DNA from 3 places in the Romboutsia sp. 1001713B170131_170501_G6 genome. Region 2 is predicted to be linked to each of the others. Evidence: riboswitches for the same ligand, from Rfam matches in the RefSeq annotation. Region 2 holds a riboswitch; each other region holds the start of a gene.
What was found. Region 2 has a riboswitch for cyclic di-GMP ahead of I4U89_RS11780 (SpaA isopeptide-forming pilin-related protein). Riboswitches for the same ligand answer to the same signal wherever they lie in the genome.
Positions count from the first base shown of each region.

Region 1: it holds a riboswitch for cyclic di-GMP, as region 2 does, so the genes downstream of both, I4U89_RS08530 (M60 family metallopeptidase) here and I4U89_RS11780 (SpaA isopeptide-forming pilin-related protein) in region 2, are expected to answer to the same signal.
Region 3: it holds a riboswitch for cyclic di-GMP, as region 2 does, so the genes downstream of both, I4U89_RS09180 (NPCBM/NEW2 domain-containing protein) here and I4U89_RS11780 (SpaA isopeptide-forming pilin-related protein) in region 2, are expected to answer to the same signal.

Region 1 is NZ_JADPFC010000002.1:583,805-594,672, reverse strand. Features, by position in the region: gene I4U89_RS08535 (EAL domain-containing protein) at 1-1,524, shown strand, start outside; cyclic di-GMP riboswitch class I at 1,616-1,699, shown strand; gene I4U89_RS08530 (M60 family metallopeptidase) at 1,932-7,592, shown strand; gene I4U89_RS08525 (cell wall-binding repeat-containing protein) at 7,675-10,644, shown strand.
Region 2 is NZ_JADPFC010000005.1:95,834-106,701, forward strand. Features, by position in the region: gene I4U89_RS11770 (B12-binding domain-containing radical SAM protein) at 1-1,232, shown strand, start outside; gene I4U89_RS11775 (tetratricopeptide repeat protein) at 1,348-2,490, shown strand; cyclic di-GMP riboswitch class II at 2,590-2,672, shown strand; cyclic di-GMP riboswitch class II at 2,822-2,905, shown strand; cyclic di-GMP riboswitch class II at 3,055-3,138, shown strand; gene I4U89_RS11780 (SpaA isopeptide-forming pilin-related protein) at 3,211-6,378, shown strand; gene I4U89_RS11785 (bifunctional enoyl-CoA hydratase/phosphate acetyltransferase) at 6,526-7,437, shown strand; gene cooS (anaerobic carbon-monoxide dehydrogenase catalytic subunit) at 7,765-9,687, shown strand; gene I4U89_RS11795 (ATP-binding protein) at 9,903-10,682, shown strand; gene I4U89_RS11800 (formate--tetrahydrofolate ligase) at 10,819-10,868, shown strand, end outside.
Region 3 is NZ_JADPFC010000003.1:102,034-112,901, forward strand. Features, by position in the region: gene I4U89_RS09180 (NPCBM/NEW2 domain-containing protein) at 1-4,134, opposite strand, end outside; cyclic di-GMP riboswitch class I at 4,346-4,432, opposite strand; gene I4U89_RS09185 (SagB/ThcOx family dehydrogenase) at 4,707-5,465, shown strand; gene I4U89_RS09190 (vWA domain-containing protein) at 5,566-6,975, opposite strand; gene I4U89_RS09195 (ATP-binding protein) at 6,979-8,109, opposite strand; gene I4U89_RS09200 (hypothetical protein) at 8,122-8,925, opposite strand; gene I4U89_RS09205 (helix-turn-helix domain-containing protein) at 9,119-9,673, opposite strand; gene I4U89_RS09210 (D-serine ammonia-lyase) at 9,927-10,868, shown strand, end outside.

The DNA of each region.
Region 1 (10,868 bases), on a different contig from region 2:
GATTATGAACCATATTTTTATATTAAAGATGGGGATGTTGGAGGGTATTATAAAGAGCTTTTAGACAAGATTATTCATGACGTAAATAATCATGAGGGTGGTAAAAAAATAAAGATTAAATGTATAGAGGGAGAAGTATCTTCATTAATTAGAGATTTAGAAGAAAATAAAATAGATATGATGATGGGCCTTCAGTACACTCAGGAAAGAAAAGATAAGTTTATTTATTCTAAAAATTATGTTGGAGTAGAGCTATTATCAGTTTATACTAATAAAAATTTTAGACATAAAGATATAAAATCTCTAGACAAAAAAAAGGTCGCTTTTATAAAAAACGAATATGGGTCAGAATGGTTATTAGGGTATTTACAATCAAAGGATATAAATCCTATAGTTATATGGGTAGACGATTATAAAAAAGCATTACAAATGTTAGATGACAAATCTGTAGTGGCAACACTTTCGCCATCAAATCCAAATAAACTTAATAAGTACAATCAAATTTATAAATTTTCACCAGGATCTGTATATATAACAGCATCGAAGAATAGTAGATGGATTATAGATGAAATTGATAGTATTTTAGACAATTACACTGAAAAACAGAAAAATGAATTAGAAAAGATACGTTTAAAATACTTTAAAAATAAAGTTACAAAAAGAGAAATATTATTATATGCTATATCATCAATACTTATATTATTTATAGCAATAAAGTATATAGTACCAGCTATAAATATAAATAAGCTAAGAAAAAAAATAAAAGATAACTTAATAAAAGATAGATATACAATTTATTATCAACCAATAATTAATCCTAAAAATGATAAAATTGTAGGGTTTGAAGCTTTAATTAGATATATAAATCCTGAAGGTAAAATAGTATCGCCGTATTTTTTTATAAATGATATTGAAAAGAGTAATATGACTGAAGAGTTAGCAATATGGGTGTTTAAAAATATATTAAGGGATTATGAATGGTTTAAATTAAACACAAATCTAAAGGATGAAACGTTCTACATTTCTATGAATATATCTTTCAACGAGATAAAAAGCAAAAAATTCTTAAAAACAATTGATTCTACAATTGAAGAGGATAAAAATTTTGATAATAAAAATATTATATTTGAAATTGTTGAAAATATAGAATCAGAGAATTTAAAAGAAATAAAAAAAGGTATGGAGTTTTTACAAAGTAAAAATATAAAAATAGCTTCAGATGACTTCGGCGTTAAATACTCAAATCTAGATATATTATCCAAACTTAACTTTGATATGATAAAAATAGATAAATATTTTATAGATGAGATTAAAAATAATAAATTTAATCATGAAATTATAATATTTCTAAGTAAGGTATGCAAGCTAACGAATAAAAGCATAGTATTAGAAGGTGTTGAATTTAAAGAACAAGTAGATATTATAAAAAATATAGACTACGGCAATATATTTATACAAGGATATTTTTATGGAAAACCTGAGGATAAAGGCAATATAGAGTTAATTAAAAATATAAGAAATTAAAAATAAAAAATGTTTTAGATTGTCAAAGTTAAGGGTATATTGTATAATTGAAAGCTGGAAATATTTTAATATAAAATATTTTTAGTTTAAAATAAAACATAGGCAAAATTAAGGAAACTTAATGACGCAAAGCTAAAGGGGCTAAAGTTAAAAACCATGCCAGCCAGTTGCTAGTACAGTATACTATTTATTTTTTTATAGTAAAAGTTGCTTATTTAGTAGAACTGAATGGAATATAGGGATTTTTAGCCACTTCTTAATGAAGTGGCTTTTTAAGTTTTAAGTCTTTTATTTGTATAAATGTTTTAAATTACTTCATTGATTAAATGAGTAAAGATAGTAATTAACAAAGAAGAGATGACTAAACCAAGTAAAATATTTAAGTAAAAAATAAAAGGAGTAAAAATATGATGAAAAAGGCAATGTCATGTACATTAGCGGCTACACTTGCTATATCTCCAGCTAAGGGGTTTGCAACTGAAGTTAGTACAGATGAAAACACAAGTTTACCAGAAGTTAGCCAACCTACTTCCATAACAGGGAAACTAGAAGTAGACATAAACTTTGCTACACCAATTATAAATAATTCACAAAATGATATGAAATTAGTGTTAAGGGGAGAACAAACTCAAGAAGAAGTATCGTTAGCTACAAATAGTGGAACTACAAAATCAGGAAAAATATACACTATTGAGAGACTTAATTCATCTAAAAATCCAATTAAAGAAGGTGAAATGGTAAGTTTTATACGTGTTATATTTGAAAACTTAGAACTTGGTAATTATAGTTTTGACTTAAGTGCTAGTGGCTATAAAACTGCAACTGTAGATAATATAGACATAACTAATTACTCAAAAAGGGTAAAAGTGGGAACTAGAAAAAATCAAGTTGTAAAATCTTATGGAGAAACTGAAGATCAAAATGAATATGAAGAATATCCAGCATTATTTTCAGCAGGTGATGTTAGACAAGATAATGTTATAAATATGGAAGATTACAATATATTATTAGAAAATATAAACACAAATAATGACAGTTACGATATAAACAAAGATGGAAAAACTGATATAGCTGATTTATCTTATGTAAAGGAAAGTATAGGTAGTGAAAAAAACATACCTACAGATAGAAACTACATTGAAAATACTGATGCAATAATAAACCCAGATAATGTAGGAATGACAGTTAATGAAGAAACTACAGTAAATGGTCTTACTGGGGAAGAAGCTAAAAATGAGTTAAAGAAACTTCTAGTGTCAGGGGACTCTAGTGTAGCAATAGGAAATAAGGACGTAGCACCAAGTGAAGAAAATCCGATAAAGATAGGAATGGATTTATCTAGTATAAGCTCATTTAGAACAAGTGGTGCTGTAGAGATGGAACAAGTAGTTATAAAGGCTCCAACATCTACTAGTGAAGACGCAGGTATGCCAGAAACTGGGTTTATAGAGTATAAAGTAGATGGAAGTGATGAGGTACAAAAAGTACCATTTAATGGAGGGAATGTTAAAAAATCTAGAAGTGGATCAGATGACTTAGTTATAGATTTAGGAAGTCAGATAGCAGTAAAAGAAATATCTATAAATGTTACTGGAAATAGAGGTAACAAAAACATATCTGAAATAGCTCAAATAGAGTTTTTAAACAATGTATACAAAGAAATACCAAAACCAGTAATAAGTATACCGACTATAAAAACATTAGAAACATCTACAAATTTACATGATGAAAGAATAACAATAAGTTGGAATCCTCAACCAAATGTAACTTCATATGAGGTTAAATACTTTAAGATAGATGACAAAGGTGACAGAGTTGGTCCTGAAAAGAAATTACAAACTAATAAAACAAACTTAAATATATTAGATAAAGCAATAAAGCCATACGATAAGTTTAGAGTAAGTATACAATCATTAAATGGTGAGTGGAGCTCAGGGTACGCAGAAGATCTAGCTAATAAATCAGAAGAAGAGGGCGGATTATCAGAAGAAAAGAAAAAAGAGCTTATGCCATACACTTTAGATGGAACTGCAGATAATGTTGATGAAAACTTTAACATGAAAGAAGACTACTATGGATTAAATGGCAAACAACCAAATATGGGAAGTGTATCAGATATACAAGTTATCCCTATAAATGCTCCAGATGTACCAATAAACTTAAATGTTCAAGAAGGGTATAGATCTCTTAAAATAAGCTGGGAAAATCACATACAAGCTAGAGATTTTGATATTTTCTACAGAAAGCTTGGAGATAAAGATACAAAGTGGATAAAAGCTAATGATCCTAGAGTAACATTAGGAGAAGATGAAGTTGATAATACGGCTAAAAATCTTGATAAAAGCAAACTTCACAGAAGTCATAACTACACATTAAATGGTTTAGATGATGAAGCAACATATGAAGTAAGAGTAACTGCTACAAATCATCTTGGAACAAGTAAGATGTCTCAAATTTACTTAGGTACTACAACATCTATAACTCCACCGAAGATGCCTAATTATAAACTTATAAACACTCCTAAGGCTAATGTAGGAGATGGAGAAATAGGTACAGAAAATATTAAAAGTGTTGTAAATCACAGTGATGCACAAGTAAATAATGAGTTTGCTGTTGTAGACAATGACTACTCAAGTATTTACATTATAAATGACTGGGATGCAGGGGGACATTATGATAATTTTAGAGGTCCTATAGTTGAATTTAATAAAGAATACACTATAGATAGAATAAGTTTAGCTGTAAGTGAAGAACAAGGAAAGAATATAATTCCGGAGAAGGTTAGATTACGTACATTTGAAGACCCTAATAATCCAAAGGTACATAATACAAGGGTTATATCAACTACAGCATCAAATGGGAAAAAGTATGCTACGATAAAACTTAATGAACCTATAACAACTAACAAGATACAGGTTAATCCATCAATTCCTAGTTATGGTTCTAGAGTAGTAAATATAGCAGAGCTTAAATTCCATGAAGCAGATAATATAGAACAAGACGTAAAGAACCTTTATAAAGATGAATTTAGAGTAGAATTAAGAGAGGGTGTTACTCAAGAAGAGATAGATAATATAAGAAAAAGAGCAAACACAATGGACTCAGTAAGTAAAGAATATAATCCAGATAGAACTAATATATTAAAAGATCTTGATGTAGCTGAATCACTTTTAAATGGAGCTAACTTATCAAATGAAATAACTACATTAGATCCAACGATAAAAAGTAATTCTGGGTCAAGTGCTTTAGGAATGGCAAATGATTGGCAATCTTTAGGTGCCGTTGCAAGACCAGGTAAAGATGGAGATCAATCTAAAAAGATAGTTGTTTATGTGGGTTCAGATGATCCAGGTGCAAAAGTTGAATTAGCATTTTTACAACATTTTGGACAACCAAGTAAATATATGACTAAATCAAAGGCTTTAGGATCAGGAAGACATGAAATAACTATACCAGAAATATTTAATAATGATGTTGAAAAAGGTGGACAAGTAATGGCTAGAATGGCTTCTGGTAAATCTGATGCCACTATAAAGGTAAGACTAGCTGGAGTTGATGAAATACCACATTTAAATGTAAACAACATTATAAATGATAAAGATAAAGAAGATGAAGTAAAAGATAAAATAAGAACATATATAAAAGAACTTAAAAAATACGTATCAGATTTACCTAATATGTACAAAAAATCAGTTACAGCAGAAGATAGAAAGAATAATATATACACTTATGATGCACAAACTTCAACTTTAAATGCAACAGATATAGAAGGAGATAGATTTACTCTTACTATGCCAGCATCACAAATACTAAAGGGAATAGAATCTGGGCTTAAGGGTAATGAAAATGATGAAGTTGAAAGAGTATACAATGCACTTTTAGCTTGGGAGCAGCAAATACAATTAGGTTATGCTAAAAAAGGTGTATATGAAAGTGTTGAAAATGCACCAAGTAAAGAAGAATATGAAAAGCATAAAGCACCTGCAACTCGTATGAATATAAAATATCAAAGAATGATTATGGGAGCTGCTGGATATGCATCAAGTCACCACGTTGGAGTAGGTTACGGAGGAGTTCCTGTATATATGCAAGGTGTTCCATTTAAATTTGATGAAAATCAAAATTTAATAAATAAAGATGAAGCTCATTTATATGATGATTTAATTAACCATGAGATTGGTCACGTTTTAGATATTAGAAATAGAACTTATGATGAAACAAGTAACAACTTAATGGTTGCACTTTCAAATTCAATGCTTAATCAAGATCCAACATCAAAGCTAGGCAAAGATACTTATAAAAAGATGTATGAAAAAGCAACTTCAAATACTTTAGGGCTATCAACTGATAGAAATGTTGTACTTGGAATGCTATGGCAACCATATTTAGCATACGAAAATAATGATACATATAAGATGCTACTTAATGACAATGATAAAGACTCTAGCAATGACTCTTACTTTGCTAAGTTAAATAGAGCATATAGAGAGATGACTGACAATGAAAAAGCTAATGCTGATAGAGATCAGTTATTAATAAGAATGACATCTAAAGTAGCTAATAAAGACTTAAGTAAATTCTATCTTGCTTATGGTATAGTACCAAATGAAACTACATTACAGTATGTAAGCAAGTTTGATAAGGAAACTAGACCTATACAATATATAAATGATGAAGCTAGAAGACAAAGATTAGCAAAAAATGCTGATATGTCAAGTGACACTAAGCTTGTAGCAAGCTTTGAAAAAGACAATAAAGGTAAGCAAATAGAAGATAAATCTTATGTCAACCAAGATACAGTGCCTATAAAATTATCTGTTAACAAAGATAGCGATAAGATATTAGGATATGAAATATACAGAAATGGAAAGCCATGTGGATTTGTTGAGAGAAATAAAAATGGGGAAACTATATTTAATGATGTAGTTGATAATTCTAACAACAGAGTATTTACATATGAAGCTATAGCTTATGATTACAATTTAAAAGCAACTGAAAAAGCTAATTTAGGAACTGTAAAAGTAAGACATGATGGAAGTGTAAATAAAGAGAAGTTAAATATAACAAGTAACACAATTGATATAAATGACTCAAACTATGATGAACATGCAAATAATCCAAATCCTTCGTTGGCTAAGGTTATAGATAATAATGACTTAACAGTATATGAAGGTAAAAAACACGATACAAATGAAGATCCATATGTAGTAATAGATGCAAATGAAGTTAGACCTTTAGCTGGTATAAAATATACTGCACCTACAACTACTAGCAAGTTCTTCAAGATAAATAAAACTTCAAAAACGGCTATACAAAACTATAAATTAGAAGTAAGTAATGATGGAAAAACTTGGACAACTGTTAAGAATGGTTCATTTAAGTTAGATCCAAATAATCCAACAGAAACTATATACTTCGATAAAGAAGGTGTAGAAGGTGGAAATCAATTAAATGTATACAACACTAGATTTGTAAAATTAACAGCTCTAGGAGCTACAAATATATCAATAGCTGAATTAGATTTAATTTCGCCACCAGGAGATAATATAGAAATTGGTGTGTCTGATGATAATATAAACTACAAAAATGGTTTAGGAATCCTAAGTGAAGAATTTGTATACCAAGTAGATAATCCAGATACATCAGAAAATGAGAAAAAGAGTATACCAAAAGGATCTGTTATTATAACTGGTGAATACCGTGGAAACCCAGCATTTAATGTACCATTAGTATTAAATGAAAATGAAGAACATATAGCTGATAAATATAAAGGTCTTCTTATGGCTGATGTTCCTGATAATGGGAATTTAGAAGAAATAGCAGAAGGAAGCTGGGTATATTGGGTAGAGCCAGATTATATAGGTCAGTTCATGGAAAATAAACAAATATTTGCAGAATTATATAGAACGGACACTGCAGATGCAAAAGATGATGGACAAAGATTAGTAAGTGATACTTTTAAGATAGATGTACCAAATGAATTACCAAAGATTAGTTTATCTGGTGGACAAGGAAAGAATAGAAGTGCAGTAAAATACACTGAAATTAAAACTAAAACTCTAAGTTAAATACAATAGATAAAAACATTAGAGAGTAGATTTATTAAATCTACTCTCAACAAAGTCTAATATATGACAGGGAGATGAGATTATGGCGAAATTAAATCCTAAGACAAAAGTAGTTGCTTTATCAGCAGTAGTTGCATCGACGGCAGCTGTAGCTTATGCAAGTAATGAGATATCAAATCATAACAATGAAGCAAATACAGATAAAGCAAAATTGTTAGTAGATAAAATAGATAAAGACACTGTAAAGATATCAATAGATAATGTAAAAGATGCGGTTAAAGCTTTCCAATTAAGCTTAAAAATAGATGGAAATGTTAAGTTTTTAGGTGGGGACGAGAATATAAAGTGGCTAACTACTACAAATAAGGATGAAGCAGATAGTTCTATAATTAATAACTATAAATTAAGTAATGATAAAAAGACTATAGATATATTTGTAACAGCTGATTCTGAGTTACAAAAAAAGGGTCCAGTATTAGAAGTATGTGAGATAAAAGTAGATAAAGTAGGATTAAAGTCAGATTCTTCTTATAAAATATTACCAAACACAGAAGAAGGAAAAGTGGCTTATAAAAGTATAGATACAAATAACTCTTCTACAGAAGAGAATGATATGTTATCTGATGATAAAGTTTTAAGTATAAATACGCCACCAAAGATAAGACTTAAAGAAAGCTTAAACAATGGGGATACAAACAGTGGAGACAGTTTAAGAAATAATGAACCTATAATAGATACGAAAAATAATATTATAAAAATAAAAGAAGGATATGCTTTCGATGCTAAAGAGTTTGTAGAAGTAAGTGATGAAGAAGATACTAATATAGGTAAAGAAGCAGTTAAAATTACTTATACAGGAGCAAATGGAGAACAACAAAAGGTTGAAGGTGTTGAAAATAATTTAAAGTCTGGATCTTATGAAAGAATTGCTACAGTAGAAGATAGTAGTGGGGAAAAAGCAAGTCTTAGAATGAATGTAGTAGTAGAACCAGATGTGTGGGATACTAAGCCTACTTTAGTAGGAGTAAAAGATAGAGTTGAAGTAGTTAAAGGTGGAGTATTTGATCCATTACCAGCTGAAATAAAAGCAACAGATGCTAAAGGGAATGTATTAGAAGTTAAATTAACAGGAGACTTTGATTTAAATGAAGCAGGAGAATATACATTAACTTATAGTGCAAAAGATAAGTTTGGAAATACTGTATCAGCTACAACAATATTAAATGTTGTAGAAAATGAAGCACCTAGAATATTAGGTGTTGAAGATATAACTATAAAGCAAGGTGAAGACTTTGATCCAAAAGCTGGAGTAAGTGTTAATGATAGAGAAACTAAGTTAACATTAGATGATTTAAAGATTTCTGGAACTGTAAATACAGCAATAGCTAAAGAATATAAGTTAGTATATGAAATAAGTGATGGAATAAACACTACTAAAAAAACAAGAATAGTAACAGTAACAGAAAAACCAAAAGAAGATAATGAAGCACCAAAATTTGAGTATAGTGGAAAAACTAATATTGTATTGGTTCAAGGTATGAAATTTGAAGAACCAGCTGTAAGTGTAACTGATAATGTAGACTCAGATTTACCTATAACAAAATTAATAACAGATAAAGATGGTAGAGTAATAAATAATATAGATACAAATAAACCTGGAAAATATAAAATAGAGTATTCTACAAGTGATGAGTCAGGTAATAGATCAGAACTTATAATAAATGTAGAAATAAAACAAGGTATACAAGGAGTAGATGCATTAGGTGGAGATGCTACTAATGAAAAGAATCCTTTAGAATTTGAAGCAACTAATGATGTAATTAGCTTAAACAATTTTATAGATAAGATAAAAGATGACAAATATGAACCAAAGGTAGTAGGAGAACCTAAAATAGACAATGATAAAGCTACTTACACTATAAAGTTATATAAAAAGCAAGGCTTATTTGCAAGATTGTTTAACTTAAATAGAAATAGTAATAGTGAAGTATATTATATAAAAGTAACTGTTCCAAATACTAAAGATTTTAAAGAAGTAATGGAAGCATTACCAAAAGATAATGCTACAAATCCACCAAATACAGGTGGAGGTGGAGGAACAACTCCATCAACACCAGCTACAACTGTAACAAAGTTAATGGGTAGTGATAGATATGAAACAGCAGCAAAAATATCTAAACAAGGATGGTCAACAAGCGCTGATACTGTAATAATAGTAAATGGAGACAACAAATATTTAGTAGATGGGCTTACAGCAACACCACTAGCAAGTGTAAAGAATGCACCAATATTATTATCTAACAGCAAAGCATTGCCAAAGTTTTCAATAGATGAAATAAAAAGACTATCACCTAAAAATGTAATAGTAATAGGTGGAGAAAATGCAATTCCACAATCTATAATAGATGAAATTAAAAAAATAAATTCATCTATATCAGTAAAAAGAATAGGTGGAAATGATAGATACGAAACTTCATTAAACATAGCAAAAGAAATCGATAAAACAAATGATATAACTAAGATATACGTAGGAGCAGGAAATGGTGAAGCTGATTCACTATCAATAGCATCAGTAGCAGGAAGAGAAAAATCTCCTATAATACTTAGTAAAAAAGATGGACTTACTAAGTCTATATATGATTATATAAAATCTGAAAATGTAGTAGATGGACATATAATAGGTGGACCTAACAGTATATCTGATAGTGCTATAGATCAAATAAATACTGCTATATCAAAGGATATATCAGGAAATAGAATATCAGGAAGTGATAGAAAAGAAACTAATGCTAAAGTTATAGATAAGTTCTACACTAATACTCAATTAGATGGCGTAATAGTTGCCAAAGAAAATGATTTAGTAGATGCACTTACAGTTGGACCACTAGGTGCTAAAGAGGATATGCCTGTAGTTCTTGCAACTAATGAAGTTAATAAAATGCAAGAAAATATATTAGGTAAGAAGAAGTCTCCTAAGGTTTATGAAATTGGAGGCGGAATAAAACCTACTGTAATAGAAAAAGTTAAGACTTTAGTTAATAATAGAAAATAAAAATATAATTATGTCATGAATATATACTTACTTTAAAAAGCTAAAAAACAAAGAGCATAGATAAAAATGTCTATGCTTTTTCACATAATATGTGGGATATAAATGCTAAAGTTTTATAAGTGTATGTAGTGGCATTTTCAATATGAATTTATATAAATCTATTGATAATTCAATGAGATAAGGATCAAAGAACTTTTGGAAAAAGTTAATTATGCAATTGATGC
Region 2 (10,868 bases):
GAATTGTTTATTATGAAACATCTAGAGGATGTCCTTTTAATTGCCAATATTGTTTATCTTCAACACTTGAAGGATTAAGATATTTTAGTATAGATAGAGTAAAAAAAGATTTAAAGGCATTAATAGATGCAAGAGTGTCTCAAATAAAGTTTATAGACAGAACTTTTAATGCTAACAAGAAGTTTGCACAAGAAATAATGAACTTCCTTATGGAAAATGACAATGGTTATACAACATATCATTTTGAAGTTACAGCGCACTTATTAGATGAAGAAACATTAAACTTCTTAAAAGATTGTAAGGAAGGGTTATTCCAATTTGAAATAGGAGTACAAAGTACAAATCAAAAAACTCTTGATGCAGTTGGAAGAAGAGATGATTTTGAAAAGTTATCTTATGCAGTTAAAAAAGTAGCATCATATAGAAATATACATCAACATTTAGATTTAATAGCGGGACTTCCATATGAAGATTATGCAAGCTTTGAAAATTCATTTAATGATGTATTTAATTTAGGAATAGAGCATATACAATTAGGGTTCTTAAAGATGATAAAAGGAACTGGTATAAGAAATACTGCAAAAGAACATGGATATAGATACAAAGATTATACACCATATGAAGTATTATACAATGATTATATAAGTTATAGTGAAATGATAAAGCTAAAAGATATAGAAGAAATACTTGAAAGATACTATAACTCTAAAAACTTTGTATTATCAATGAGATATATAATACATAATTACTATAAGCAAAGTCCATTTAAGTTCTTTGAAGACTTTGCAACTTATTTTGATGAAAATGGGTATTTTGATGTAGCACAAGGTAAGAATCAATTATATAAAATACTACTAGATTTTTACAACGACAAGATAAATGATAAAAAGGAATTATTTAACGATATATTAAAGTATGATTATATATCATTAGGTAAAACTTCAAATTTACCTCAAATATTTAATAAAGAAGATGTAGAAGATTTCAAAAATAGATGTCATATGTTCTTACAAAATGAAGATAACATATTAAAATATATACCACAGTTTGAAAATAAACCAGCTAAGCATATAATCAAATATGTTCATTTTGAACCATTTAGATTTGATATATTAAAGTTAAAAGAAGATATACATGCTAATGTTAAAGAGACAAACAATATAGTTTTATTTGTCTATGATGATGATAACAAAGTATTTGAAAAGTCAAAGTCATATAGCGTTAATATATAATGCTAATTAATACATATTAGTATTATATATTATGAAAACATATCACATAAATTTTTAATGGGCATAAACACTAATAGATTAAAAAGTATTATGTGAAGTTACAAAGGAGGAAAAAATGAAGTTTAAAATAGAGAAGTATTTATTAAAGAAAACAGAAGAATTATCTTTTATAACTATAAAACATGGTGGAGAATTTAACTTAGAAGGTTATACTATACCTGAAGATGGACTAGATGTACCTATAAAAAATGAGGTATTAGTTAAAGGAATAAAAGAAAAGACAGCTCAAGATAAGATAAATACAATGTCTATAGCAGATGCTATGATATATATAATGGGTATTGATAGCCAGTTCAAGTATAATGAAGAATACAGAAAATTTTTAGATGCTTTTAGCAAAAAGGTAAATATAAATATAAAAGAATATATGGGCTATATGTCTAAAAAATACTTTGATATTGGTGAGATAACTGATTCATTAATATACCTAAAAGCTATGATAAGTATGTATCCAAATGACATAGATGGATTATATCATTATTCAATAGTTTGCCAGGAACTAGCAAAACAGTATCAAAAAGATATGGACAAAGAAGCTATGAATAAGTTTTTATTAGAAGCTTTAGAAAAGTTAGAAATGGTTATACAATTAGATGAAAACTTTGCTTTAGCTTACTATCATTTAGGATATCATTACTACAATCAAGGGCAATATTTAAAAGCTAGAGTTATATGGGAAGAAGCACAAAAACTAGGATTAGATGCAGACTTAATGGCAGAGGTTCAAGAAAATATAGGAAAGATGGACTTTAAAGTTCAATATGAGGAAGGATATAACTTAGTATTCCAAGGAAGATGTGAAGAGGGGCTAGAAAAGTTATTACCTCTTGAACAAGACCATCCTGATTGGTGGAACTTATTATTTATGATAGGTCTAGCTTATAAAAATATGGGTGAATTTGAAGAAGCTAAGAAATACTTTGAAAAAATACTTATAACTAAACCACATCAAGTAGACACAATGGTTGAGTTAGGTCTTTGCGAGGCTAGTATGTTCAATATAGATAAAGCTATAGAACACTTTGAACAAGCAGCCAAAATAAAAGAGGACCCAGAAATATTATGCAATTTAGGTATGGCATATCTAAATAAAGGTGATATAGATGATGCTATATATTATATAGAAAGAGCTTATGAACTAGACCCACAAGATGAAATTACAGTGGCATGTTTAAGAGAACTTGATAAGTATAGATAAAAAATATAAATAAAAATTTTCCATAAGAAAATCTAAAATTGACTTTTATTAAATTAAAGAGTATAATAAACCACTGAGATTATATAAGTAAAGATAGAAGTTAAAATTAGGAACGAAGAAGTATACCTTGTATATGGGCACTTGAGGTATATGGAGTTAATAGTGCAACCGACTATTCAGATAATATTTAAATATTATTCGAATAGTCTTTTTTATTTTAAAATACAAGCTTATTGATAAGAGATTAATATAGATAAATTGAATACTAACAATCTCGTATAGCATAAGTGCGTAAAAAGTAAAATTATTAAAATGGCATAAATACATATAAGCTAAAAATAGGAATGAAGAAGTATACCTTGTATATGGGCACTTGAGGTATATGGAGTTAATAGTGCAACCGACTATTCAGATAATAAATCATTATTATCTTGAATAGTCTTTTTTATTTTAAAATAAAAGTTTATTGATAAGAGATTAATGCAAATAACGTGAATACTAACAATCTCTTATAGCATAAGTGCGTAAAAAGCAGAATTATTAAAATGACATAAATACATATAAGCTAAAAATAGGAATGAAGAAGTATACCTTGTATATGGGCACTTGAGGTATATGGAGTTAATAGTGCAACCGACTATTCAGATAATAAATCATTATTATCTTGAATAGTCTTTTTTATTTTAAAATAAAAAAATCAAAAAAGGGTGGTGAAATTTATTGAAAAATAAATACAAGTTAGAAAAAAAAATAATATCGATACTTACATCATTACTAATGGTTATAAATGTGTTAATTAATACGCATTTTGCGTATGCTGAAGAAGTTAAGACAAATAATCAAAAGGATACCATAGAAGTATCTATAACCTGTGATAAAAAAGAGGTTAAGCCTGGAGAAAAGTTGGATTTTAAACTAGAGTATAAGGCTAAATATGGACCAGGGAGTATAAAACCAGGTGATACTATAGAATTTGAAATGCCTAGTTGGCTTGAAAGATTTAGCTTTAAATTTCCCCCAGAACATTTTAAAAGTGTGCAAATGGAAGGGAATAAAGTAGTAGCAACATTTGGGGATGATGTCTATGATGCAATAGCAGGCTATGTTAATGTATCAGCATATGCAGATAAAACCGAAGAACTAGACAATCAGAAAATAGAGGTATGGGTTGATGGAAAACCAGTTACTAGTACAGAGATAGCTATAAAGCCATCTGATGAAACAGAGCCTATAATAGATAGACAGCTTCTTAAAACTGTAAATAATTATGACCATGTAGATTCGGATGGAAATATAGTAGGAAATATATATTCTCCAGTACTAGGGAAAACTCAACAATATAGAGTATATGTCAATGAAAAATTTTCAAATATATCAAATGCAGTATTAACAGATAATATGCCTGAAGGAATGGAGCTTATACCAAGTTCTGTAAATATAACTAAAATAGAAATAGATAGTGCAGAAACAGATGCTACAGATAGCCTTAATATAAGTAAATCATCTAATAGGCTTAGTATAAATTTTGGAAATATTAAAGATAAGTATATTGTAACGTATAAGACAAAAATTACTGAAGATAAGGAGTCTTATAAGAATACAGCAGTCTTTAATAAAAGTGATGGTAAGTTAAATAGTACTGTTATATTAAAGCAAAAAAGTGAAGTAAAAGATGTTATAAGCAAGTATAGTTATACTTCTGATAAAAATTCAGAAGGTAAAAAAGTAGCATCTATAAATGAAAATGTAAGATACAGAATAGATATTAATAAAAACAGATCAAATCTTAATAATGTAACTTTAAATGACTTTACACCTAAAGGAATGAAACTTTTAAAGGATAGTATAAGTATAGGAAAATACAATAAAGATGAAAGCTTTGAGTGGGTAACAGATCAATTAAGAGAAAAAATAAATACTAACAATGGAAATTTAACTATAAATTTCGGAAATATAGATGATTATTATATTGTTAGTTACGATATGAAAATTACAAATGTTGAAGATTCCTACTCAAATACCGCTAAGTTATCATACAACGGGACTAAAAACAGCGTTGATGATACAATTAAATATGAATACAATGCAGGAGCTATAAATGCTCATAAATCTGTTGATAAAGCTATATTAGACAAAAATGATGACCAAAGCGTTGTATATTCAATAAACTTTGAAAGTTTTGGTGTATTTAAAAAAGGTTATATAGACTTAGTAGATAAATTGGATCCAAATGTAAAGATAGTAAAAGTTGAAGTTCCAGATGCTTTTTCTAGTAAAATAGATAAAGCAAATAATACAGTAAGCGTTATTAATGATAAGGGACAAATAAATTATAAAGAAAATTTAGAAGTGAAGATATACACTGATTTTAGCAATGTAAAAAATGGAACAACTGTATCAAATATAGCTAAAATAAATGGCAATCCAAGTAATAAAGTTGAAACTAAAAAAGGATATGCTTTTGAAGCTATTAAAGTTGATAGTGAAAATAAAGATAGTAAGCTTAGTGGAGCTATATTTAATTTAAAAGATTCTAATGAGAAAGTTATAGGAAAATTAACTAGTGATGAAAATGGATTGATTAAATCAGATGTAGATAATGTAGGAACATATTATTTACAAGAGATAAAGGCTCCAGACGGATATTCAGTAAACGGAAAAGATATAAAGTTTACTATAGAAAAAAGTGATATAGGAACTGTTAAAAATATAGGAACTATAACAAATGAGAAAACAAATGGAGAATTAGAAATAAAGAAAGTAGATAAAGATGATACAAGTAAGGTGTTACCAGGGACAGAGTTTGAAATTCAAACGCAAGATGGACAAAAGGTAACAACAATAATAACTGGAAAGGACGGAATAGCAAGAGTAAGTCTAAAGCCAGGAAAGTATAAAGCAGTAGAAACAAAAGCATCCAAAGGATATATATTAACAAATGAAGTACAAAACTTCGAAATAAAGTTTAATCAAAAGGAAGATGCAAAATTAGTATTTGAAAATGAGAAGCAAGAAATTCCTACTGAAAAAATTAACAATAAGTTAAATGAATCAGAGAATAAATCAAGTGGAGAAGTAGAAATAAAGAAAGTGGATAAAGATGATACAAGTAAGGTGTTACCAGGGACAGAGTTCGAAATCCAAACACAGGATGGGAAAAAGGTGACAACGATAATAACTGGAGAAGACGGTATAGCAAGAGCAACTTTAAAGCCAGGAGAATATAGAGCAGTAGAAACAAAAGCATCAGAAGGATATGTATTAACAAATGAAGTACAAAATTTTGAGATAAAGCCTAATCAAAAAGAAAATATAAAATTAGTTTTTGAAAATAAGAGGGAAGAATTGCCTGTAAAAGATACTAATAATAAGCAAAGCGAATCAGAAGATAAATATAATAATGATAATAAAGTAGTAGATGAAAAAACAAATGGAGAAGTAGAAATAAAGGAAGTTGATAAAGACAATCCAAGTAAAATGTTGCCAGGAACAGAGTTTGAAATCCAAACACAAGATGGAAAAAATGTGACAACAACAACAACTGGAAAAGACGGAACAGCTACAGTAAGTCTAGAACCAGGCAAGTATAAAGCAGTAGAAACAAAATCATCAGAAGGATACCCATTAACAAATGAAGTACAAAATTTTGAGATAAAGCCTAATCAAAAAGAAAATGTAAAATTAGTTTTTGAAAATGAGAAAGATGAAGTGTCTGAAAAAAATACTAATAGCAAGACAAAGGAATTAGAGCATAAATATAATAATGATAATAAAATATTAGATAAAACTACTAATACTCCTAAAACAGGAGAAGAATCTATAATAGGATATATTGCATTAATCATATTAGCTTTAGTGGGGATTGTATTTATAAACAAGAGAAAATAAATAAAAAAATAGTATTAGCATAATACGCTAATACTATTTTTTTATTTAACTTCTAATTTTATAGAATATTTAGACTATACTACTATAAAACTATTTTAGTACTAAATGTGATATTATTTAAATATATATAACAAGGGGGAGTATGAGATGATAAAAGATTTACACGATATGTTAGACAAACTAAAGCAAGAAGAAAAAGTAATACTTTCAGTTGCAGCAGCAGAAGATAGAGAAGTTTTATTAGCTATAAAGGATGCAGTTAATAAAGAAGTTATACAACCTATATTAGTAGGACAAGCAGATAAAATAAAGTCTATATCAAATGACATAAACTTTGAGTTAGAAGGTATAACTATAATAGATTCGCCAAGTATAGAAGAAAGTGCGAAGATTGCCGTAGAGTTAGTGTCAAAACAAGAAGCTGATTTTGTTATGAAGGGATTACTTGATACATCAATACTATTAAAATCAGTGCTTAATAAAGAGTATGGACTTAGAACAGAGAGTTTACTTAGTCATGTAATGATATATCAACTTGAAAACTACCATAAGCTCTTAATACTAACAGATGGCGGAATGAACATATCTCCGGATTATGAACAAAAAGAAAAAATACTAAAAAATACAATACAAGCGGCAAAATGTTTAGGTATGGATGAGATAAAGGTAGCATGTTTAGCAGCAAAAGAAAAAGTAAATCCAAAAATGCAAGCTACAGTAGATGCTAGACTATTACAAGAAGCTTGCAAAGAAGGTAAATTTGGAGAAGGTGTTATAGTTGAAGGTCCACTTGCGTTTGATTTAGCTATATCAAAAGAATCGAGTGAAATAAAAGGATTTAAAAGTGAAGTAAGTGGAGATACAGATATATTACTAGTTCCAAATATTGAAGTTGGAAATGGAATAGGAAAATCATTTACATATATGGCGAATGCGAAATCAGCAGGAATTATAATGGGAGCAAAAGCCCCAGTAGTATTGGTATCAAGAGCCGATAGTCATGAATCTAAGTTATATTCTATAGCATATGGAGCGCTTATTGCCAAGAGTATGAAATAATATATACAAATGATACTAACAATATTATAATATAAATAGGCAAACGTTTTAAAAACACGGTTTTAAATTAATATATATTTTTAATTGATGATATGGGAAAAATATAAAATATACTTCTTACATAAAACTTTATGTAAGAAGTATATTTTATATAAAAAACAACTTATATTTGGCAAGCTAATTTTGTTAAAAAAATATTTAAAAAAATACCAAATTAACAAAATTTAGTATATAATCAAATTAGGGAATCAATAACTTTAGGCTTACAATGGACATAATTTTTTATCACCTCTAGGATTAAAAATCAAGGAAAAAGGGGATAGGAATATGGATAAAAAAATGATGACTATCGATTTGAACAGTCAAGTTATGTTAGATAAGGCTGCAAAAGATGGTGTAGAAACTATGTATGATAGAAAACTTTCTATGAAGGCTCAATGTGGATTTGGTCTTCAAGGAACTTGTTGTAGAATATGTGCAGCTGGACCTTGTAGAATAACTCCTAAAACTCCACTTGGATTATGTGGAGCTGATGAGCATGTAATAGTAGGTAGAAACTTCGCTAGAATGGTTGCAGCGGGGACTGCAGCTCACTCTGATCATGCAAGGGGCATAGCTCATACATTATCTTTATCTAATAGAGATGGAAACTATACTATAAAAGATGAAGTTAAATTAATTAATTTAGCTAAGGAATGGGGAGTAGAGACTGAGGATAGAGATATATATGACATAGCTCATGAAGTGGCAGATATAGCTTTAATGGAGTTTGGTAAACCACATGGAGTATTAAACTTCTTAAGTCGTGCTCCAAAGCAAAGACAAGAAATATGGAAAAGATACGCAATAGAACCAAGAGCTATAGATAGAGAAATAGCTACAATAATGCACTCAACTCATATGGGATGTACAGCTGATATAGATAGTTTAATAAACTTATCAATGAGAACTTCATTAGCAGATGGATGGGGTGGATCAATGATAGGAACTATATTCAGTGATATACTATTCGGAACACCAACAGTTAGACAATCAGAAGCAAATCTAGGAGTATTAGAAGATAATAAAGTAAATATAATATTACATGGACATGAGCCATCGTTATCAGAGATGATAGTTTTAGCATCTGAAGATCCAGAATTAGTAGCGCTAGCTAAAGAAATGGGAGCAGATGGGATAAACTTAGCTGGTATGTGTTGTACTGGTAATGAGGTTACAATGAGACATGGTGTAAGAACTGCAGGAGACTTCCACCAACAAGAATTAGCTATCGTAACAGGTGCTGTAGAAGCAATGATAGTTGACGTTCAATGTATATTCCCTGCATTAGCAAAAGTCGCAGAATGTTATCACACTAAATTCATAACAACATCTCCAAAGGCAAAAATAGCAGGATCAACTTATATAGAATTCACAGAAGAAACAGCTCTTGACGATGCCAAGAGAATAGTAAGAGAAGCTATATTAAACTTCAAAAATAGAGATAAAGAAAAAGTTGAAATACCACAGTTAAAATCTTCAACAACTGTAGGATTCAGTGAACAAGCAATAATAGGTCAATTAGATAGAGTTGTAAACTCTCAAATAGATCAAGCAGGAACTGTTAAACCATTAGTAGACTGCTTAAAATCAGGAGTATTAAGAGGGGTAGTTGGTGTTGTTGGATGTAACAATGCAAGAAGTACTTCAAATAAAGCTCATGTTACTATAATGAAAGAATTAATTAAAAACGATATACTTGTAGTTACTACAGGTTGTGGTGCTTCAGCTGCTGGTAAATTTGGACTATTAACTAAAGAAGCTAGAAGTATGGCTAGTAAGGGACTTGCAACAGTTTGTGAGTTAGTTGATATACCTCCAGTAATACACTTAGGTTCTTGTGTTGACTGTAGCCGTATATTATCTGTAGTGTCAGAAGTTGCTAAGTTCTTAGATATGGATATGTGTGATATTCCAGTAGCAGGTGTTGCTCCAGAATGGATGTCAGAAAAAGCTGTTGCTATAGGTACTTATGTTGTAGCATCAGGAATAGATACATACTTAGGAATTATGCCTCCAGTTGCTGGTTCTGATAAAACTGTTGAGATATTGACTCAAACATTACAAGATTCAGTGGGAGCTACATTCAAGGTAAATGAAAATCCTGAAGAATTAGCTCAAATGATAATACAAGATATAGAAAAGAAACGTGTTCATTTTGAAAAGTTAGTAGAAGAAAAAATGAATGAAGAAGCTACTGTTGAAGCTTAATAATGCAAAATAAGTAATAATTATTTATTAGTCTAAAAACGATAAGTGGATATACGTATAACAAATATCTACTTATCGTTTAATATAAATAAAAGATTAAAAATAATTAAATTTAAATAAATATAGATATATAAAGGGATTGACCAGATTTAAATAAAGAAAAATAGAAATAAACATTAAAAAATAAAGTAACTAATGACAAAAGGTGGTATAATATGAAAATAGCAATAACAGGTAAGGGCGGAGTAGGTAAAACAACTTTTTCTTCAATGCTATCTAGAATGTTTGCAGAAGATGGATATAGAGTACTAGCAGTTGATGCTGATCCAGATGCAAACTTAGCTTTAGCACTAGGATTTCCAAAAGAAGTCTATGAGTCAATAGTTCCAATCTCAGAAATGAAAAAACTTGTTTCAGATAGAACTGCTGCATCAGTAGGATCATTTGGAAAAATGTTTAAAATGAATCCTAAGGTGGATGACATACCAGAAAATTTATGTAAAGAACATAATGGAGTAAGACTGCTTACATTAGGGACAGTGGATTCTGGTGGTAGTGGATGTGTTTGTCCAGAACATGTACTACTAAAAAGACTATGTTCACATTTAATCTTACAAAATAAAGATGTAGTTGTTATGGATATGGAGGCAGGTATTGAACATTTAGGAAGAGGAACAGCTGAAAGTGTAGATGCATTTATAGTAGTTGTTGAACCAGGAGAAAGAAGTCTTCAGACTTATAGAAAAGTAAAAAAGCTAGGACAAGATATAGGAGTTAAAAAAGTATTTGTCGTAGGAAATAAAATTAGAAATAAAGAAGACGAGGAATTCATAATCTCTAACCTAGAGGATGGGGAACCATTAGGATTTATATACTATAACCAAGATGTTATAGATGCAGATAGATCAAACAAATCTCCATATGACACAAGTGAAGAGACTAAAAATCAGATAAAAGCAATTAAAAACCATCTAGTTAAATTGCAAAATATATAACTGAAATGTCAAAAATCTAGCTTTTAAGTGTCATAATAATTATGTTAAACACTATATGTATTTAAAACTACTAACTTTGTGGTATACATACATAGTGAAATATAAAATTATTAAATTTGTAGGAGGAGATTGAGTAATGGGATTTAAATCAGATATAGAAATAGCTCAAGAAGCTAAGCCACAAGA
Region 3 (10,868 bases), on a different contig from region 2:
AGAGTCTTGGTTTAACTTAGTTTTTACTGTGTAATTTAAATCACTATTAAATCCTTCCCCTGTCTTAAGATATTTATTATCGTTTAAATACCACAACTTCTTAGTTGGTTTTGGATACTGAGCCATATGCTTAGCAGTTTCTTCATTAACATAGAAACCATGTCTAGCAAAATGTTCTTTTAAATCTAATTTAAGAACATCTGATGCAACAACTGCCCAAGCCTCATGCTTAGTATTCCAATCTCCTCCACCTATGTTTCTTTCTCTAAATTGTTGCTCGAAACGAGGCCAGAATGTATTATCATATAGTTGTAATTGCCATAATGGAGCCATGTGACTTAATAAACTACGGTCACTTTCTGGATACCACTCATTGTTAGAATAATCTTCTTTACTTACCTTAGGTAGTATGTTACGCTCCCATAGGTTTTGTTGTGATATCTTACTAGGTTCACCTTTTATCATTTGGAAGTGAAGTGGTAAAATATTATTAGTTACTTCGGCTATAGCTCTATTACCTGTATCAAAGTTGTGTCCCATTTCGTGCATGAATCCCCAACCTGTATCTACATTCAGAGCTCCACCTTGTTCGTTATAGTTAAAACCAGTTATACCACTTCCTGCATTCATGAATGCTCCACCACTTAAGTTCTTAAGCATAGTTACATATCTAAAGTTAAAGTCTGAATGCATTTCTTTAGAACCGTCAAATCCCCAGAATTTCATTGTTTCATTTATTACTTCATCAGACCTCTTTGCAGTATGACTAGGAACCTTATTATTGTCAGTGTACCACTTTAATGCATATGTTGCTTTAACGTTTACTAAAGCTTTATTACTAACTACTTCAAACACATCAGGTAACTTAGTGTCTGCCTTTAACTTCTCAGTATATTCACGTAACTCCTTCATGACTTCTTCATCTGTAGTTACACCCTCTACATATTGAGGATAACTAACCCCACCTATTATTCTTATTTTAGGCTTTCTTGATTGTTGGTCTGGAGTGTAAGGATTGGAAACATATAAAACACCTGCTAACGATGTCCCTGGTCTTACATCATTTGCTTCAACTTCAGGTATAACTATTTCATTCTTACCTCTAGTTAAATTTATATCCCTTAAACCATTATGTCTACTATCCATTTGCTTATAAACTAAGTTAGGTACTGGTTCACCTGGTTCTGTGTCAACATAAACAGTTATCTTTTCTCCAGACTTAACTGCTAATCCTGTTGGTTGCCAGTCTCTAAAGTTCCATACTTTTCTCAGTTGACTTGCTTTTATAGCATCCCCTCTACTTTCTATTTCGTATACATGACCTTTATTACTTTCAGGATTCTTAATTAGCTCCTTGGCAATATCTATATTTTCCATAAGTTCTGCTCTCAGTGGATGTGTGCTAACTTCCTCCTCTAAGTCTTCAATAGCCTGTAAATTATTAAACTCTGGTTTCAGTTCATTCTTCAACTCGTTTGTAAATAAGTTCTCAACCTTATCTGCAACAACATCTTGATTAAAGAACATTATTTCGTTTAGTGTAGCCCAGTTTTGTTCGCCTTTAACCCACTTTAATTTAATTCTCTTAAATGTAGTAGGCTTAAATTTAGCTTCAACTAGACCAGAAGTAATGTCTGCTTTACCTGTAGACACTAAATGAAAATCATCACCTTTAGTAGTATTAGAACCATAAATCTCGAATCCCTCTAAGAATCCTTTTCTATCAGTTTGTCTAGCACCATAAGCTATTCTGTCTATAGTTATAGGGTCCACAAATTCTACTATTACTTCGTTGCTCCAATCTGCACTATTAGGCTTATTAGTTTCCCAGTAAGTACTTATATCATTATCTGCCGCATTTTCAATTCTTTGAGAACCGTATTGACCACCATTATTAGTTATTCTCTTTATATTTGAATAAGGAATTCTAAATTGCTTTATATAATCTTTATTGTTTAAATGGTTGAACTTTTTAGTTACTGCTTTAGAACTCTCTATTTTACCTTGCTCAATTAGGACTCTAGCATTAGCTAAATCTTCTTTAAAATCTGCATAGAATGGATGCTTTTTACATACTTCTTCTAAAGCATTTAATTCTTCAACAGTATCAAATTCTTCGCTTACTGCAGTTATAGTATTGTCAGTAAATAATCTACCCATTTTATCTAAGACTTCGTCTTCTCTATATAGACCAAATTCAGACGCTACTGCCCAATTTTCATGTGCTTCTGTGAATACAAATTTAACTCTTCTAGCTTGAGTTGGATTGAACTTTATTGCTATTGAATCCCTAGTTATGTTCGAGCTACCACTAGTAACTTTAGTAAATGTATCTCCTGATAAAGTTTTAGAAATATAAATGTCAAATTTCTTTGCAAACCCTCTATCCCTTGGAGAAGTGTAAACTACTTTATCTAAAGTTTGTAATTCATCTAAAGTCATTATAACTTCATTTGTATGTGTCTCACTATTTCTAGCATCAGAATGCCAATTAGTTTCTATGTCACCATCTATAGCCTTATCTATAGTACTAGTTGACCAATGTCTACCGTTAGTAGTTATGTTCTTTATTTTATCATTACTTATTTTAAATTTCTCATCATACACTTTTAATTCTTCTGACCCAAACTCTTTAAACTTAGTTACTTTAGCATCAATATAAGTTACGTTATTGCCCGCTAGAACCTGTTTAGCATCGTTTAAATCTTCTTTAAATTGACTGTATAAAGGATGTTCCTTTGCTTCGTTCTCTAAAGCAGTAAGTTTATCTAATGTACCGAAATCAGGATTTACTTTGTTCTTATTACTATCAGTGAATAATGTTTCCATCTTCTCTGCTATAGAATCTTGCTTATAGAATCTTGCTTCAGATATGAATGGTCTATTTTGATAGCACTCTTTAAATACGAACTTCAATCTCTTAAAGTTTGTAGGGTTAAATTTAAATTGCATAAAGTCTTTAGAAACTTCTGCAGTTCCCTTAGAAACTAATTTGAATGTATCACCTTGAGAAGTTTCTGAAGCATATATTTCATACTTAGTAGGGAATCCTTTTTGATTTTCACTTCTAGGTAATAATGCTATTCTATCAAGTTGCTCTATCTCGTCAAAAGTAAATATAACTTCATTAGTAAAATCATTACTATTAGCTCTGTTTGTTTCCCAATGAGTATTAGGGTTATCGTCGTACATGTACTCTATTTTAGTTCCAGAGTAATTACCACCATTCACTTGTGTATTAACAATGTGGTCTTTACCTAACATAAACTTATCATCATAAGCCTTTTGGTTTTCAGTTCCATATCCTAATAACTTAGATACTTTAGTTTCAGTAAAGTTAACCTCATTGTTCTCTAGAACACGTCTTGCATTATCTATATATTCTTTAAAGTTAGCATGGAATGGATGTCCTTCAGTTTCTTTCTCTAAAGTGTTTAATGCTTCAGGAGTTGCAAACTCTGTACTTACTTCATTCATGTTTGCATCAGTAAATAATCTTTCCATCTTATCTAGAGTTCTATCCTCTTTATAGAACCAAAACTCTGCGGCACTTGCCCACTCGTCATGTGCTTCTACGAATTTGAATTTAACTCTCTTTGCTCTTACAGTATCAAATTTAAATTCAACCATTCCACCTGTAACTTTACTTCCTTCTACTTTTCCTGCTAGTTTAAAATCTTCGCCTGTTTCACTCTCAGAAACATATATCTCTGCACTAGTAGGATATCCTTTACCTTTAGCACCGTCTTGTCTTGTAGCATAAGCTAATCTATTTATCTCGGCTATATCTTTAAACTCCACAGTTACTTCATTTTTAAATTCATTTGTATTTCTAGTGTTTGTCTCCCAATGTGTGTCAAGTTTACCATCTATAGCATTTTCTATCTTAGTTCCTGGATAACTTCTTCCATTGTTTGTTATAGACTGTATCCCGACTCTATAAAGTTCATTATACTTAGCGAAGTTAGGATTGTTCTTTATTTTAAAATCACTAACAGTCATAGTTTTAGTAACTTGTTCCTCTATTGCTAATGCTTTTTCCTTTATTACTTCATTAGCAAAAACGTTTAAAGCAGGTGTGCTGTTTGTTGCTATAACAGATATGGCCAATATTGATGCTATCTTTTTCTTCATAATATTCTCCCTCTTATATTATATGAATTTACAATAACTAAATATTTTACCCAAATTTTGAAATATAGTCTTGCCATAGAGCTATAGTTGTTTTTATGAAATAAAAAACTACCCTCTATATAAAGGGTAGTTGCCATCTAAAGTAAACATCATAAAACAATCTTACGATTGTATCATAAGATAACTCTATAAAAACAAAGAATATCAATTCTTTGGCAACTGGCTGGCATAGTATAATTTTACCTTAGCCCCTTTAGCTTTGCGTCTCTAGATTTCCCTAGATTTGCTAATATGTAATTTTTAGTCATCTATCTTAATTATACATAATTTTACATAATTTTAAATAGTTTTTTTTAATTTAAAATAATTTTAATATTTTTTAGTACATTCTATTTATCCAAATATTCATTATTGTTGAATTAAAATATTTATTCATTTTTTATTTGATGATTCCTTTTATATGTAATTAAACTTCAAATATGAAAATTTTACCATTTGCACTTTTTTACCCTATATTTATATATATGATATAATAAGTATAAAAATTTATACATTTTAATAAGGAGACATCTATGGATAAAATTGCACAAAACAGAGAATTTTTTAAAGCTGATTTTGAAATACTAAAACAGATAAAAACCGATAAACAAAAAGGAATACCCGCTCCTTCTTTCCAAAAAGAATATGATTCAAATTCTAATTTAATAGAATTACCTCCTGTAAGCAAAGACATTTTAGTTAAACCTAACGTACTAGATTGTATAAATGACAGAAGAAGTATAAGAAAGTATAGTAATGAAAAAATAAATTTAGCTGAACTTTCGTATTTACTTTGGGCTACTCAAGGAATCCAAACTGTAAAAGATAAATTTAGCGCCTTAAGAACTGTACCTTCTGCTGGTTGTACTCATCCCTTTGAAACATATTTAATAATAAATAATGTTGATAATTTAAAAAGTGGAGTTTATAGATATTTACCTTTAGAGCATAAACTTTTATTTATAAAAACTTTAAACAATATAGATGATGAAATAGATAAAGCAACTCCAAATCAACCTTTTGTTCAAGGTTTTGTATCTAAAAGTGCCGTTGTGTTTGCTTGGAGTTGTATTCCATATAGAAGTGAACACAAATTTAGTGTAACTGCTCATAAGAAAATACTTATAGATATTGGACATGTTTGCCAAAATCTTTACATAGCATCAGAATCTCTTAATTACGGGACTTGTGCTATTGGAATCTATGATCAGGATATAATTGATAATATGCTAGATTTAGATGGAGAAAATGAGTTTGTAATTTATATGGCTTGTTTAGGTAAAAAACTTTAATAAAATAGTTTAATTATAAATATAATAATATTACTTTAATAAATAAAAAAAAGTATTGATGTTTCCATCAATACTTTTTTAATCATACCCACTATAATATTTATAAAATTGGAGCTTGGTTATTCATTGAATATCCATCATTTCTAACATCACTCATGTCTAATGTATCATCTTTTATTTTAACCTTGCTAAGTTTTTTAACTGCTCCATAAGGCTCTCTTAATGAAAGTTTGTCTCCTCTGCCAGAAATAACCCATAAAATCTTATACCCTCTAGGTATTACTTGTAGCTTGTCTTCTCCTTTACCATCAGTAAAATATACCAATAAATTAATTTTTTTATTATTAGCATATTCAAAAACTGGGCTAAACTTAGTTGAGCCTCTCCTTTTAAGTCTTTCTTTTATATCTTTTACAGATTTGACTTTATACACACGTCTAATTTCATTGTCACATTCTATAATTGTAATTTCATGATTATAATTTTTTACTATATTAAGTACTTCCTTAATAGCCTGTTTAAATTCTTCATCACTAATACTTCCACTTATATCAAGTGCAACAGCTATCTCTGCTTTATGAGATCTCAACTGGCCCCTCAAATCTAATCTATTTGGCTGTCTTCTATTTCTTCTTGTTATAGTCTTCTTTTTATTGCTTTCGACTGTTCCCATCAATCTATTAAGATATAAGTTCCAAGGCAATTCACCTTTACTATTTTTAAATGATGATATCATCCCATCTAAGTATTCTGGAATTTTACCTTTTTGAGAATTATTAATAGCTTTTTGGGTAAATTCTTTAAGAGTTTCTTCATCTAGATTGTTAGAATCTTCCCAAATATCATGAGTTTTTTCTGGATTGTATTCAGTTTCTATATCATTAGACTGACGAGTATCATCTTCTTCGCCATCTTTATCTACTTCTTGTAAATCTAATTCAGTTTGAATTTTTTCTACATAGTATTCAAAAGGCTCATAAGGTTCAAGTTTTAAATTATATTTTACATTTACGTTTTCTAAAGTAACAGCATATGGTGGTAAATTATTTAAATATTTATTAACCACTATATCCATAGCCATATTAATAGCTAATGTGCTATATTTTCCTTTTAATTCTTTTGCTCTTACTAAATGCATAGATATTACATGAAGAATTTCATGTTTAATTGTACTTTCCATTTGCCTCATATTAAGATTTAAAAAAATTATTGGATTAAAGTATATAACATACTTAGCTCCTTTAAAATTTATAGCAGTAGGACTACTTATATCAAATCTTATTTCTCTTGATGTTTGAAATAAAAAATATCCATAGAAATTATCTTTGTCTTCCATAAGGCTTAAATTAACTTTGTCTACTAAACTAAAAAATTCATTTTTGAAATCTTGTGGTATGTCTATCTCAAATTTTTCACCCTTGTGATTTGCTTTTAACATAGCATACGTATCTATAATTTGCTCTGCTTTGTAATAAAGCTCTCTTTTTTGTTTATCAAAGTAAGTTTCCATAGGCTATCCCCTTATTAGTTTATAAGATTCAAAGTAAGCCTCTACGAATTCTTCATTTTCTATCGCTTTTTCATATACTCTTTTATAGCTATTTTTGATTTCTTTCATAATTCCTACCATTAAATCTATAGGATATGCTTTTAAAAACTGTACAAATCTATTAATATAATAACTTGATTCATAATCTCCATTTTTTATATTAGATTCTAAATCTCTTAAAATATTCATTGCTGATAAATAAAGTCTTGTATGACTTTCTTTTTTTACTTTTTCTATAATAGATTTACTTAAAGTTTCTCCACAAAAAACCTCTTCATAAGATATAAGTGGACTATAATCTGATTCAATAAAGCTTATAAATTCCTCCGCAATAACATTTCCTACATTTCCTTTTATTACATTTAAAAATACAGCCTTTGGTATTGAATCTTTTTGTTCCTTATATACCTTGTAACTTTTAGAAACTCTTTCATAACTTCTTGGAGTTGCTGATACATCTCCTTCATTTATTTTGTGTAAATACTCTGGGAATGTCGATATAAACTCTATGACTTTTTGCTCAATACCTTCATCTATTGCCCATCTTAACCATTGTGCATGGTCTGGTTCCATGTTTAACCATACAAATCTATTTTCTTGAGCTGCATCCATATCTACAACTTGGTAATCAAAGTCTGAACCATACTTACTTGATGGATTCATTGCTGCTAAAATTTTTACATCATCATGTAACTTATATCCATTTATTTCTCTATTTAATATTAAGTTCATAAGTTCTTGTTGTACCGTATGCTCACAACGATTTATTTCATCTATAAATAAAAGAACTGTATTTCCTTTAGATATTTCTTCGTCAATTTCTCTTAACTTGTTATGAACTGCATATACTGTTGTTTTCTTTTCTATTTCATCTCCATTGGAGTTAACTCCTAAATAAGATGCTATAGTTGGAAGACCACCTATTTCACCTTCTTTAAGAAGATTTCCATCAATAACAACTAAACTCCAATTATTTTCTTTAGCAAGCCTTTTTGCTAAAGCTGTTTTTCCGATTCCACTCTCTCCAACTACTAGAGGTACTTCCCCAGTAGCTAAAACTAAGTCAACGCTCTTTAATGTATCTATAAAATTCATTTTTTATTTCTCCTATATCATCTTAAGTTTTTCATCTACAGCTATTTTTTTAGCTTTTTTACTTCCGTATTTATAAATGAACATTATCTTGTCCATTGATATATTATCATTATTTTTATCTATAGTTTTACAATTTAAAAAATCTCTAACGTATTTTTCTTCAACATCTTCCTTTGATAGCATTTCTTTTAATACTTCTTCTAATTCATCTTTAGCTATCTCATTTTGAATATATTTAATTACTAAAATATTTACCTTTAAAAATTCTAACATTTTATTTTTATCTAAGTTTTTTATAAATCTAATAGCTGCTTCATTACTTTTAATAGCTAAAATCTGTGCATTATAGCTAGGTGAATCTATATATCTTAATGCATCATAACTTATTTTCACAGCCTCTTCTTGCACACTTTCATAAGGATTTTTTATATATTTTAGTGAATCGTAATCTTTTTTTACTGCTAATAATTGTAGCTCCTCACTTGGATTTTCAATATATTTGATAGCCCATCCAGCTTTATCTATAGCTAATTTAATTACTTTATCAGTTGGTTTTTTAATACAATCTAAAATAGTCCAGCCATCACTTACAGCTTTTATCATCATCTCTTCTGTTGGTTTGTCTATATATTTAATTGCTCTAGCATTATTATCTATAGCTAGTTCTTGCATCTCTATAGTTGGATTTTCTATATATTCTAATACAAGCCCATTTTTCTTTATAGCTAATAACTTCATCTCATCTGTTGGATTGTTTATAGTTTTTATAACAAATGGATTGTTATTTATCATCTTTATAAGTTTTGTTTCTTCCATAGCATGCCTTTCTCTCTATGTTTATTTTAAATTTTTATTATTTATAATTATTTCTTATTATAATTAATATACTTTTTTAATGAATTTAAACAGAATAATTATGGCAATATATAAAAACATACCCAAATTGATTGTAACTTTAGGTATGTTTTTATATAAGTTCTTTGATTTTTCTAATTTATTTTATTATTTTCTAGAATGATGGAGGTGTTACTGCAAATATAACTTCACAATCTTCATCAGTATTATTTTCCCACTTATGATTTGAATGTGGTGGTATTTTTACGCTATCTCCACAGTTTAACTCAATAACTGTACTCATCAAATGTAAACTTACACAACCTTTTATAACATAAGCCACTTCTTCCCCCTTATGACTAAAGAGTTCTTTTGAAGATGACTCACCTTTAGGTATCTTCATAAGCATAAACTCTATAGTTCCTTGTGAATTTGGAGTCAATAATTCATAAGCAAAGCTATCACCCTCAGCAAACATTATTTTTTTACGACTATCTTTTCTAACTACTAAATTTTCAGTTGGATTATCATTTATAAAAAAATTAAATAATGGTATATCTAGAGCCTTAGAAATTTGTTTTAGTGTATTTATAGACGGGTTCGATGTCCCCTTTTCTATTTGACTAAGTAAAGAAGGCGTTACACCTGTTAAGTTAGCTAATTCTTTTATGGTCAAATTTTTTCTTTTTCTATATTCAGTAATATTTCTTGATATATCTACTTCATTCATATATTAATTTACCTCATTCGTATATTTAAAATTATCATTAAATAATTATATCAATATAAATTATTCTTAGCAATTTAATTAAATTATATTTAATTTTCATAAAAATAATTAAATATAATTGACGTCATTTATAAAAGATGCTAACATTAATTAAGTATTATTTAATAATATCAAATAAAATTAATTAATACTTAATCAACATTAACAAATATATGTAAGAATTAAAAATAAAAATATAAGGATGGTTATTATTATGCCTAATACAAAAGTTTTAAACAAAGAAATATCAACTTGGATTAAAGAATATCCTTCATTAAAAGAAATAATAGACTTAAAAGAATCAATATGGATAAATCCACTTCATACTAATTTTGATAAAGGTATGGAAAATATTTCTCTTTCTGAAGCTGATGTGCTAGATGCAGAAGCAAGATTAAATAGATTTGCTCCATATATAGCTCAAGTATTCCCTGAAACTCAATCAGAAAATGGAATAATAGAATCTCCAATAGCTAAAATAGATAATATGAAAGCTAAGTTAGAAGAAATTTGTGGTGAAAAGCTTGCTGGAAATCTACTATTAAAATGTGACAGTCACCTTAAAGTATCAGGATCTATAAAAGCTAGAGGTGGAATATATGAAGTATTAAAACATGCTGAAGATTTATCTTTAGCAAACAATATAATATCATTAGAAGACAACTATGTTAAATTAGATAGTGATGAAGTTAGAAAATTCTTCTCTCAATATTCTGTAGTAGTTGGTTCGACTGGAAACTTAGGCCTAAGTATAGGTATAATGAGTGCTAAACTTGGTTTCAAAGTTACAGTTCATATGTCTGCAGATGCTAGACAATGGAAAAAAGACTTATTAAGAAGCAGAGGTGTTGAAGTTATAGAATACGAATCTGATTATAGCAAAGCTGTTGAAGAAGGAAGAAAGCAAGCTGAAGCAGATGCTAATAGCTACTTCGTAGATGACGAAAACTCTAAAAACTTATTCTTAGGATACTCTGTCGCTGCTAAAAGATTAGATAAACAATTAAAAGATATGAACGTAAAGGTAGATGCTAATCATCCACTATTTGTATACTTACCATGTGGTGTTGGTGGAGGTCCTGGTGGAGTGGCTTTTGGACTTAAACTTTTATACAAAGATAACGTACACTTCTTCTTTGCTGAGCCAACACATTCT